3 regions of the Bacillus sp. CPT56D-587-MTF genome follow, and region 1 is predicted to be linked to each of the others. Evidence: riboswitches for the same ligand, from Rfam matches in the RefSeq annotation. Region 1 holds a riboswitch; each other region holds the start of a gene.
What was found. Region 1 has a riboswitch for lysine ahead of AC3WVZ_RS13680 (amino acid permease). Riboswitches for the same ligand answer to the same signal wherever they lie in the genome.
Positions count from the first base shown of each region.

Region 2: it holds a riboswitch for lysine, as region 1 does, so the genes downstream of both, AC3WVZ_RS07725 (aspartate kinase) here and AC3WVZ_RS13680 (amino acid permease) in region 1, are expected to answer to the same signal.
Region 3: it holds a riboswitch for lysine, as region 1 does, so the genes downstream of both, AC3WVZ_RS02585 (amino acid permease) here and AC3WVZ_RS13680 (amino acid permease) in region 1, are expected to answer to the same signal.

Region 1 covers NZ_JBYTEF010000001.1:2,665,617-2,668,905, reverse strand. The annotation lists gene AC3WVZ_RS13685 (iron-sulfur cluster biosynthesis family protein) at 1-207, opposite strand, end outside; gene AC3WVZ_RS13680 (amino acid permease) at 322-1,788, opposite strand; lysine riboswitch at 1,901-2,094, opposite strand; gene AC3WVZ_RS13675 (GNAT family N-acetyltransferase) at 2,415-2,864, shown strand; gene AC3WVZ_RS13670 (sulfite exporter TauE/SafE family protein) at 2,901-3,289, opposite strand, start outside.
Region 2 covers NZ_JBYTEF010000001.1:1,468,988-1,472,276, forward strand. The annotation lists gene AC3WVZ_RS07720 (VOC family protein) at 1-2, opposite strand, end outside; gene AC3WVZ_RS07725 (aspartate kinase) at 232-1,461, opposite strand; lysine riboswitch at 1,664-1,850, opposite strand; gene AC3WVZ_RS07730 (DoxX-like family protein) at 2,044-2,952, shown strand; gene AC3WVZ_RS07735 (DUF4166 domain-containing protein) at 2,957-3,289, shown strand, end outside.
Region 3 covers NZ_JBYTEF010000001.1:492,673-495,961, forward strand. The annotation lists gene AC3WVZ_RS02580 (ABC transporter permease) at 1-170, opposite strand, end outside; gene AC3WVZ_RS02585 (amino acid permease) at 231-1,655, opposite strand; lysine riboswitch at 1,803-1,984, opposite strand; gene racE (glutamate racemase) at 2,186-3,016, shown strand; gene AC3WVZ_RS02595 (DUF3626 domain-containing protein) at 3,127-3,289, shown strand, end outside.

The sequences.
Region 1 (3,289 bases):
GTCTTTCGTAAATGAATCCATTTGTACGATAAGCTCCGCATCTTCATATACAACATCATCTGCGTTAAATGTATCCCAAATTAAATCGACATCAACGAAAATACTACAGGAGTTTGTCATTGTTCCTCTAATGCGAATGATCTTTTTGTCTTCACGTTCTAATCTATGTATAGCTGCTTTTGCTTCATCAGTAATGCGAATGTTCATTGTATCCCAACCTTTTATTTATATTTCTTCTATTATGGCAAAAACAGGAGCAATAGGGAAGGAAAGAGGTTTGCAACAAAAAACGAGCAAACAAATTTGTTTGCTCGTTTCACTTTATTTTAGTTCACATTTATCAAGTGGAATCACTTTTGTTTTTTTCGTAAATTTATATCCTAACCATAGTACTAAGAAGAGTGGTAAACCGATGTAAGAAACGAGTACGCCATTCCAATCGATTGATTCACCCATAAATGCGCCGTAGTTTTGTCCTAAAATTACGATGATACAAAGTGTAAATGCGAAGATTGGACCAAATGGGAACCATTTTGCTCTATATGGTAAGTCATTTAAATCTTTTCCTTGTGCGATATACGCTTTACGGAAACGGTAATGACTAATTGCAATGCCGACCCAAGCGATAAAGCCAGACATTCCTGATGCATTTAATAACCAAATGTATACAACACCGTCACCGAATAAAGAAGCAATGAAAGCGATACTACCGACAATTGATGTTACGATTAATGCGTTAACAGGTACACCGCGGCTATCTAATTTACCAAGAAACTTTGGTGCTTTTCCTTGGCGAGCTAAATCCCAAAGCATACGAGTTGATGCATACATACCAGAGTTACCAGCAGATAGTACTGCCGTTAAAATAACAGCGTTCATAACAGAAGCAGCAAAGGCAACGCCCGCTTTTTCAAAAATAAGTGTAAACGGACTTACTGTAACATCACTTGCAGCAAGGCTTTCAGTTGTATAAGGAATTAATAAACCGATAACGAGAATTGCAAGGATATAGAATAAAAGAATACGCCAAAAGATTGAACGAATCGCTTTCGGAATATTACGCTCTGGATCAGAAGTTTCACCAGCAGCTACTCCTAATAGTTCAGTACCTTGGAATGAGAAACCAGCTGCCATAAACACACCGATAATTGCCATGATACCGCCGTTAAATGGTGCATCTGCAACAGTGAAGTTTTTAAATCCAACCGTTTCACCGCCCATAATTCCAAAAATCATCATGAAACCAACAATTAAAAAGATAATAATCGTAACTACTTTAATAAGTGCGAACCAATATTCAGATTCACCAAACCCTTTAACAGATAAGTAGTTTAAAAGGAAAATAATAGCTAAACATAATCCGCTCCAAATAAGAGAAGGGGTATCTGGGAACCAAAATTTCATAATTAATGTTACGGCTGCAAGTTCAGCAGCAATCGTAATTGCCCAGTTATACCAATAGTTCCATCCAAGTGCAAAGCCAAGTGATGGATCAACAAATTTTGTTGCATACGTACTAAAAGATCCAGTAACAGGCATGTAAGCTGCAAGTTCAGCTAAGCTTGTCATTAAAAAATAAACCATAATTCCAATTGCGGCGTATGCAATTAATGCGCCACCAGGTCCAGCTGTATGGATGACACCACCACTGGCAAGAAATAGTCCGGTACCAATTGTACCACCGAGAGAAATCATCGTAAGGTGACGAGATTTTAATCCGCGTTTTAATTCACCTTGTCCTTGTGTAGTTTGCGTTTTAGAGGTAGATTGATTTGTTGCGCTATTCATGTTCAACACTCCTTTTCTTGTAGGTTAGGAAGGAGCGGGGGAGAAAAATACAAAAAACCGCCAAAGGAATTTGGCGGAACGTTTCACAAATAACCACCCCATCATACCCTTCCGTTAAGATAGCACCCCACGTTTACACGGTAATTTTGTAAACGTGACAGTTCTGTTCCTTTCGGAGACAGCCCCAGCTCATATTTCCAGAGAAGAAATATAAACTTCGGCAACTTTTCCTTTCAAACGGAGTCAGCTGACATTCTCTGTGTCTCGTCCGTTTTACTATTAAAAGTCGCAACCTCTACCTCATCGGATTGATGAGGATTTATATATTGCTAAGATTTTTAATATATGGCAATTGTAATGACTTTCTGAATATATTGCAAGATATTTTGTTAGGAAAAGTCAAAGAATATCGGTTATTGTATAGGAAACGCTTGCAAAACTCCACCCGAACCTACTATTATGTAGCAATAAGCAAAGAAAAAATTGTTATACAAATGTTTCGCAAAAAATATTGAAAAACCCTCTAAATTAAAAGAAAATTCAGAAAAATATAATTCGACATTCATAATAAAGTCATATTATTTGTTATAATTAGGGTAACGTTTAAGCAAAAAGGGGAAATCAAAATGAAATTAGAAACAGAAAGGCTCTATATAGTGCCGTGTACAGAAGAGAGGATTCAAGTCGCTAACGAGCAAGGATATAATAGCGGTCCGCATATTGTAGGGCATGTAAAGAATGTAAAAAAAGATGCAACTTTATTACCATGGGGGGCGTGGTATGTTCTTCGAAAAGAAGACGATAGCGTTTTAGGTGATATTGGGTTTAAAGGGAAACCAAACGAGGATCAAACAGTAGAAATTGGCTATGGATTCATTGAGAAATATTGGAATCAGGGCTATGCAACAGAAGCTGTAAAAGAACTAATCGATTGGGCTTTCAAAACAGGTGAGGTAGAAACAATAATTGCAGAGACACTTCTAGATAATTATAGTTCGATGCGTGTTTTAGAAAAGTTACATATGAAGAGAGTAAATGCTACAGAAATGATGATTAATTGGAAAATAGAAAAATAAAAAATACCGCTCTAAATTGAGCGGTATTTTTTATAGTTATGGTAGCATTTGCTTCTGATCATTCGGATACTCAGCCGTTGACGTATTAGGACGATTGGAATGATTACGAACAGCAATGAAAATAGAAATAATAACGACAAGACCAACTGCAACGTAAGAAAGTGAAATAATAGTTGGATCCACTTTAAATGTAGTAAGCAGTGTACGAATGTTTGTAAAGATAATAAGACCACCAACTAATACGCCAAGTAAATGAGAAGGAACGATGCGAACTAGCCATGCCGCGATTGGTGCCGCTACGATACCACCGAGCATGAGAGAAAATACCCAAACCCAGCTTACTTGTTCCCAGCCAAGTGAGATGAAGAAGCCGATTGTTGCAGCGAGTGAAACAGGAAATTCACTCGTATCTACAGATCCAATAA
Region 2 (3,289 bases), 1.2 Mb from region 1:
ATAGTCTTATCTCCTTATGTATAAAAGTTTATTATTTAATTATCCTCATAATTATACTACTAAGTAGTTACAAATTCCTTTCAGTCAAAAACACCTTGTCACAGTATAGGAAAATGTGACAAGGTGTTTTTTAATATATCATATAGCATCTTGTTAACGAATAGCTTTTTATTTAATAGGAAGGAAGTAGATTAATATGTTTTTTTTATAAGCGTTACTAAACATATCAAATTAGCTCATTTGCACGAAAGGCTCAATTTTCGCCATAAATGATTGATGCAGCGCCTCAACGCCTGTTACTAAATGAAGGCGGTCAATAACGACAGACACTTTAATTTCTGATGTACTTACCATTTTAATATGAATATCTTCTTCTTTTAAAGTAGTGAACATATTTGCAGCGACACCTGGGTTAGATACCATGCCAGATCCTACGATTGATACTTTTGCTAAATGATTTTCATATTCTACTGCTTCATAGTGAAGTGCCTCTTGATTTTGTTCCAATACTTCTAATGTTTCTCTTAAATCATTAGAATGGATGGAGAAGGAGAGATGAACAGTTCCTTCATTTGTAATACTTTGAATGATGATATCTACATTAATATGTGCCGCTGCTAATGTAGAGAAAACAGTTGAAAGTGAACCTTGTTCTAATCCTTTCACTGTGATGCGTGTAATATTATCTTCAAATGCAATACCTTTAACGATTGATTGTTGTTCCATGTTACATTCTCCTTTTACAATTGTTCCGTTTTCTTGTTCCATACTTGAGCGAACTTCTAAAATGACATTATGATTTTTAGCAAACTCAACAGCACGCGGGTGTAATACACCAGCACCGAGGTTTGCAAGTTCTAACATTTCGTCATAAGAAATTTCATCTAATTTGTAAGCATCTTTTACAACTCGTGGATCCGTCGTATATACGCCGGTCACATCTGTGTAAATATCACATTTTTTTGCGTTTAGTGCAGCAGCTAATGCGACAGCAGTTGTATCAGAACCGCCTCGTCCAAGCGTTGTAATTTCAAAATCTTCACTGACTCCTTGGAAACCAGCTACAATAACAATCGTACCTTCAGCAAGATAAGATTGAATACGATCTGTATGAATGTCAGTAATCCGTGCACTACTATGTACAGATTCTGTCGTAATACCTGCTTGCCACCCTGTTAATGAAATTGCATGATAGCCTTTTGCTTGCAGTGCCATTGTTAATAATGAAATAGTTACTTGTTCTCCTGTAGATAGAAGCATATCCATTTCACGTTTACTTGGATTTTCTGTGATAGCGTTAGCGAGTGCGACAAGTTCATCTGTGCTTTTTCCCATTGCTGAAACGACAGAGACAATGCTATGACCTCGTTCATATTCTTCAATAATTAAATTTGCTACATGTTGAATGCGTTCGACGCTTCCGACAGAAGTGCCACCAAATTTTTGAACAATTGTTTCCATTACAAATTCCTTCTTTCGTCTATTTTTAAGAATAGATTAGGAAATATATCAATCCCAATACTCCTGTAGTTACCAGAAAGACAAACAAAAAACACCATCTCAAATAAGTGAGGATGGTGCTGTTACAGGAAAAGGGAAACAGAAAACGGAGCTAATAAAAAAACCGCCAAAAAAGGAATATCATAAAAAATGATATCTCTTTTTTGTAGATAGCTCTTCATACGTACACGTCTGTACATATGACAGTTCTGTTTCTATTCGAAAACAGCCCCAATTGATAAATGCAGAGAAATTTATCAATTTCGGCAATACTTCCTTTCATCTAAGTTCATAGATATCTCTGTGTCTCCATTAGAATACTCATAAGTATCGCAACCTCTATCTCACGTTTTAGGCGAGAGTGTTTGATTTATGAAGTTGTTGGTAACATTTGTTTTATAATAATTTAAATTTTTCGGGGAATCAAGTGTTTTATATATATTTTAAAAATTCTTTCTTTTTTCTGAGGAAGTTTGTGAAAAATGTAGCAAAATAAATTCATTGCATGTACATTAAACTTATAGTGCATAGGAGGTGGGGAGAATGAAAAGGAAACAGCCTATTTATGTTGCGACAAAAATGAACACGACGATGGGAAAATTATGGGAATATACGCAAGAACCAGCTATACATACAGAGCGGGATGCTCGCTTTACTGAAATTTCGTATTTAGAGAAAAAAGAAGGAGAACCACAGAAGTTTTTGTATAAAACAAAGATTGGATTTGGGCTTGAAATAGCTGGAGAAGGGGAATCAATAGGTGAAATAAGAAAAGAAACTGGTGAAAGAATTTCTTCTTTAAAATTTTGGACGGATAATACATTATCTCTTATTCAAATAGGACGTGGTTATTGGAAGTATACGCCAAATAAAGAATACATCCATTTTGAGACACAATATGATTATGATACAAGATTTGGTCATGTAGGGAATGTAATAGATTGCTATATATTTCGGCCGTTATTAGGTTGGGCGACTGCTTGGAGTTTTGATGCTTTAAAATTATGGTTAGAAAAGGGGCTTCATCCTAGGTTACTAATTAGAAGAACAATGACGTATTGGCTCGTATGTTTTTTATTTGCTTTTGTATGGATATATCAAGGGATAGTGCCAAAACTACTGTTTACTCATTTAGAAGAAGTAAAGATGCTTTCTGTATTAATCGGTTCAAATGAAAGTAGTATATGTATACTTAAAATAATTGGGATGTTAGAAATAATTTTCGGCGTCGTATGGCTGTTGCCAATAATAAAACGAAAATTATTTATACTGCATATTATTGTATTACTAGTTTTAACGTTAGCAGCAGGATTTACGAATATTGCAAGCTTTACAGGGCCGTTTAATCCGATTACATTAAATGTTCTTCTAATGGGGTTATCAATTGTCGGTTATATAAATAGTTTCGATTTACCAAGCGCGAAAAATTGCAAGAGGGCGAGAAAGGGATAAGTGTATGGCTAATATGTATGAACGATTATTAGGGGATACCTATAAAAATCTTCATCCTGAATTGCAGAAGCGTTATGCGATTACAGAAGAGAATAGTTTTACAGGGGAAGGAAAAATGGATGAAATTTACGGTGGCTCTTTTTTCGTGAAATTTATATTGAAAATTACATCGAAGTTTCGAATGTTTTTCTCGGAACGAGGAGAGGAAATTCCATTTACGATACAAAACATAGCTGAGCGAGATGAATATGGACGAGAATTAGTAAGGTGGAACCGTACTTTTTATTTCCATAATAAGAAAAGATATTTTAATGCAGTTATGCAATTGGATGAAAAC
Region 3 (3,289 bases), 2.2 Mb from region 1:
GATATTCCTTTAGAAGGAGATGCTTTTAGAAACTGAGCATAATAATATGCACCAACGCATGAAATAAAGATAAAGCTATATAGTAAACCGTTAATCATACGTGCAAAGTATGTAATGATATTTTGAATATGTTGTTGGAAGCGACAGCTCCATAGCGATTCGATTGACATGTTTTTCACCTCTTTGTTCTATTATATATGTTTTACAAAAGAAAAAACGAGCAAATTGCGTTATGCAACTTGCCCGTTTTTCTTTTCGTTATTTTTTTTCTGATCACGATTCATTAATGGATAGAAAGCAAATCCGATTACGAATAAACCAATTCCGAGAAGGAACGTTTTTATATCGGATGCGCCCGTTTTAATAACCCATAGTGCGTAGCAAAGTGCGATAACTGCGACTATGCCATCTGTAATTCTTGCCCGCATTTCATTTTTATATGTTTCACCAGTTGCGACTAGTTTTAACTGGAAGATTGGTGAAACGAGATATGGAATGAGGTAGGCTAGTGTCGATACGGTAATAACGAATGTATAAGCTTCCGCAATGGTTCCTGATAATGTTGAGAATAGGAATACTTGCGACATAATGTTTGTTAATCGTAATGAGTAAATTGGACTTCCTTTTTTATTTGTTTTTGTGAAGAAGGAAGGGAAGAAACCTTCTTTTGCTGCTTGATAAGGTACTTCTGAGCTTAATAAAATCCAGCCTAAGATAGAACCGAACAGGGAAGTAAGAGCAAGTAATGCCATCAGTTTCCCGCCGCCGTGACCCATTGCAGCGTTTAGTGCATCTGCTAATGGACGTTCAGAAGCTTGTAATTTATCAACGTGAAGTACACCCATTGTTAAAATTGTGATTCCTAAGTAGATGGCAACTGTAATAAGTAATCCCGCAACTGTTGCGCGTTTTACCGTTTTGGGAGAAACAGCACGGTTTGATAAAAGAACAGCTGATTCAATTCCGATAAACGCCCAAAGTGTTGTAAGAGCAGCTAAATTCACTTGTGAAAGAAGACCGTGTGATGCCCCTGATTTATCAATCATCGGTGTATACCATTGTCCAAATTTAGAAGCTTCGAATGCAAATAACGTAACGACGATGAATAAAAGGAATCCAGTTACTTTCGTTGTTGTTGCTAAGAAGTTTAGTTTTCCAGCTCCGCTTACACCGTTTGTTAATATAATATGAGTTCCCCAAAGTAAGATGGAACAAATCGTAAATGTAATTAGTTTTCCGACTTCTACGTTAAACGAGCCGATTGAAAATAGTAGTCGCGTATCTTTCATAATTGGGAAGAAGAGTGATAAATATCCCGCAAATGATGTAATGATGGCAACGTTACTTGCCCAGTTTGCAACCCAATATCCCCATACCATACTGAAGCCAGCCATTTTTTTCTTTTTTGGTGTTGAGAATAAAGCATATGCATGACTTTGTGGCCCTGTCGTTAAATCAGGACGACGAATTGCTAAATTACCGAAAACAAGAGCTAGCATTAAAACACCAAACCCTGTAGTTAACCAAGCTAAAGTGACACCGAGTGGGCTTGCTGTTTGTGCCAACGTACTTGGCACCATGAAAATACCAGCGCCAACCATGTTACCGACAACGAAAGCTGTTAGTACCCAAAAGCCCCATTTTTTTTGTTGCATAGAAAATACCTCCAAAGTTAGTATAACCAAGTCAAGCGAGGAGATATGTATGTCTTCCTGAGTCAGGAAGAGAAGTCCCAAACAAAACAAAAAAAGCACGTAATTTGCCGCTACATGCTTTCTATCTTATAAGAAACCCACGACATACCTCTCGATAGCTCTCCACAAACGAAACGTTTGTGACAGTTCTGCACTTATTAAATGCAGACCCAGCAAGCGTGCATGGTGGACACGACTTACTTCGGCAACCATTCCTTTCTCATTCCGTCATCAATGCCACTACATCTCCTGAAATGATACTCTTAATGATTGCAACCTCTACCTCACCGAGATACGAATGAGGATTTAAATATTAAATTAACGTCTTTAAGAGTAACAAATGAATTTTTATACGTCAATGGATATAGTAATAATCAGATTATAGAGAAGAGTTTGTGATTAAAAGTAAGAGGGGTTGTTATGTGATATTTGAATTTTCGTAATATAATACATATTATTAGCGCTAGATGATTGAAAAGGGGATGAAGTAAATGTCTGTATGTCATAAACATTCAGTAATAGGTGTGCTAGATTCGGGAGTTGGGGGATTAACAGTTGCGAGCGAAATTATAAGACAATTGCCTAAAGAAAGCATTTATTATATTGGTGATAATAAGCGTTGCCCGTATGGACCAAGAAGTGTAGAGGAGGTGCAATCTTTCGTATTTGAAATGGTTGAGTTCCTCAAACAGTTTCCATTAAAAGCGCTAGTCGTAGCATGTAATACTGCTGCAGCTGCTGCATTGACTGAGCTGCAAGAAGCACTTTCCATTCCAGTTATTGGCGTTATACATCCAGGAGCAAGAGCGGCAATTAAAGTAACAAAGAAAGGGGAAATCGGGGTAATTGGAACTGTAGGTACGATAAAATCTAATATGTATGAAAAAGCATTACACGAGCTGGATACATATTTGGAAGTGCATAGCTATGCTTGCCCGACTTTAGCCACAGTTGTAGAAAATCAATTAGAAGATACAGCATATGTCACGCAGCAAGTGAAACAAGCTTTACTTCCATTAACGAAAGAAGATATAGATACGTTAATTCTTGGATGTACGCATTATCCACTTTTAGAGTCCTATATAAAAAAGGAACTAGGAGAAGATATAACGATTATTAGTTCTGCAGAAGAAACGGCGATAGAGTTAAGCACCATTTTACAGCACAAAGGAATTTTGTCTGACAATCTGAATCCGAAGCATCGTTTTTTTACAACGGGATCTGTTTTATCATTTGAACATATTGCTGAGCGATGGCTAGGGTATCAAATTTCTGTAGAATGTGTACATTTGCCTATGAAAAATGCGTGTATGCATAATTAAGATTTAGTAAATTACGTTTTTAAATAAATTAGGTTCGTTTCATAAGAAGGAAAGAATAAGCTTTTAATTGAAATCATTAAGGTCATTTTAATTAAAGGAGAGGTTTGATTATGGAATTATCAAGATCTCAATTATTTGCTTTGGAGTATATTTCAAAATATGCAGAGAACGAAAAACGTGAGGCTAACGCAACGATTAATCATATACTTAAAATGTCTAATATTACAGATGAAATATTTGAAGAGGCTGTCGCTAATTTAAAATCTCACGCAA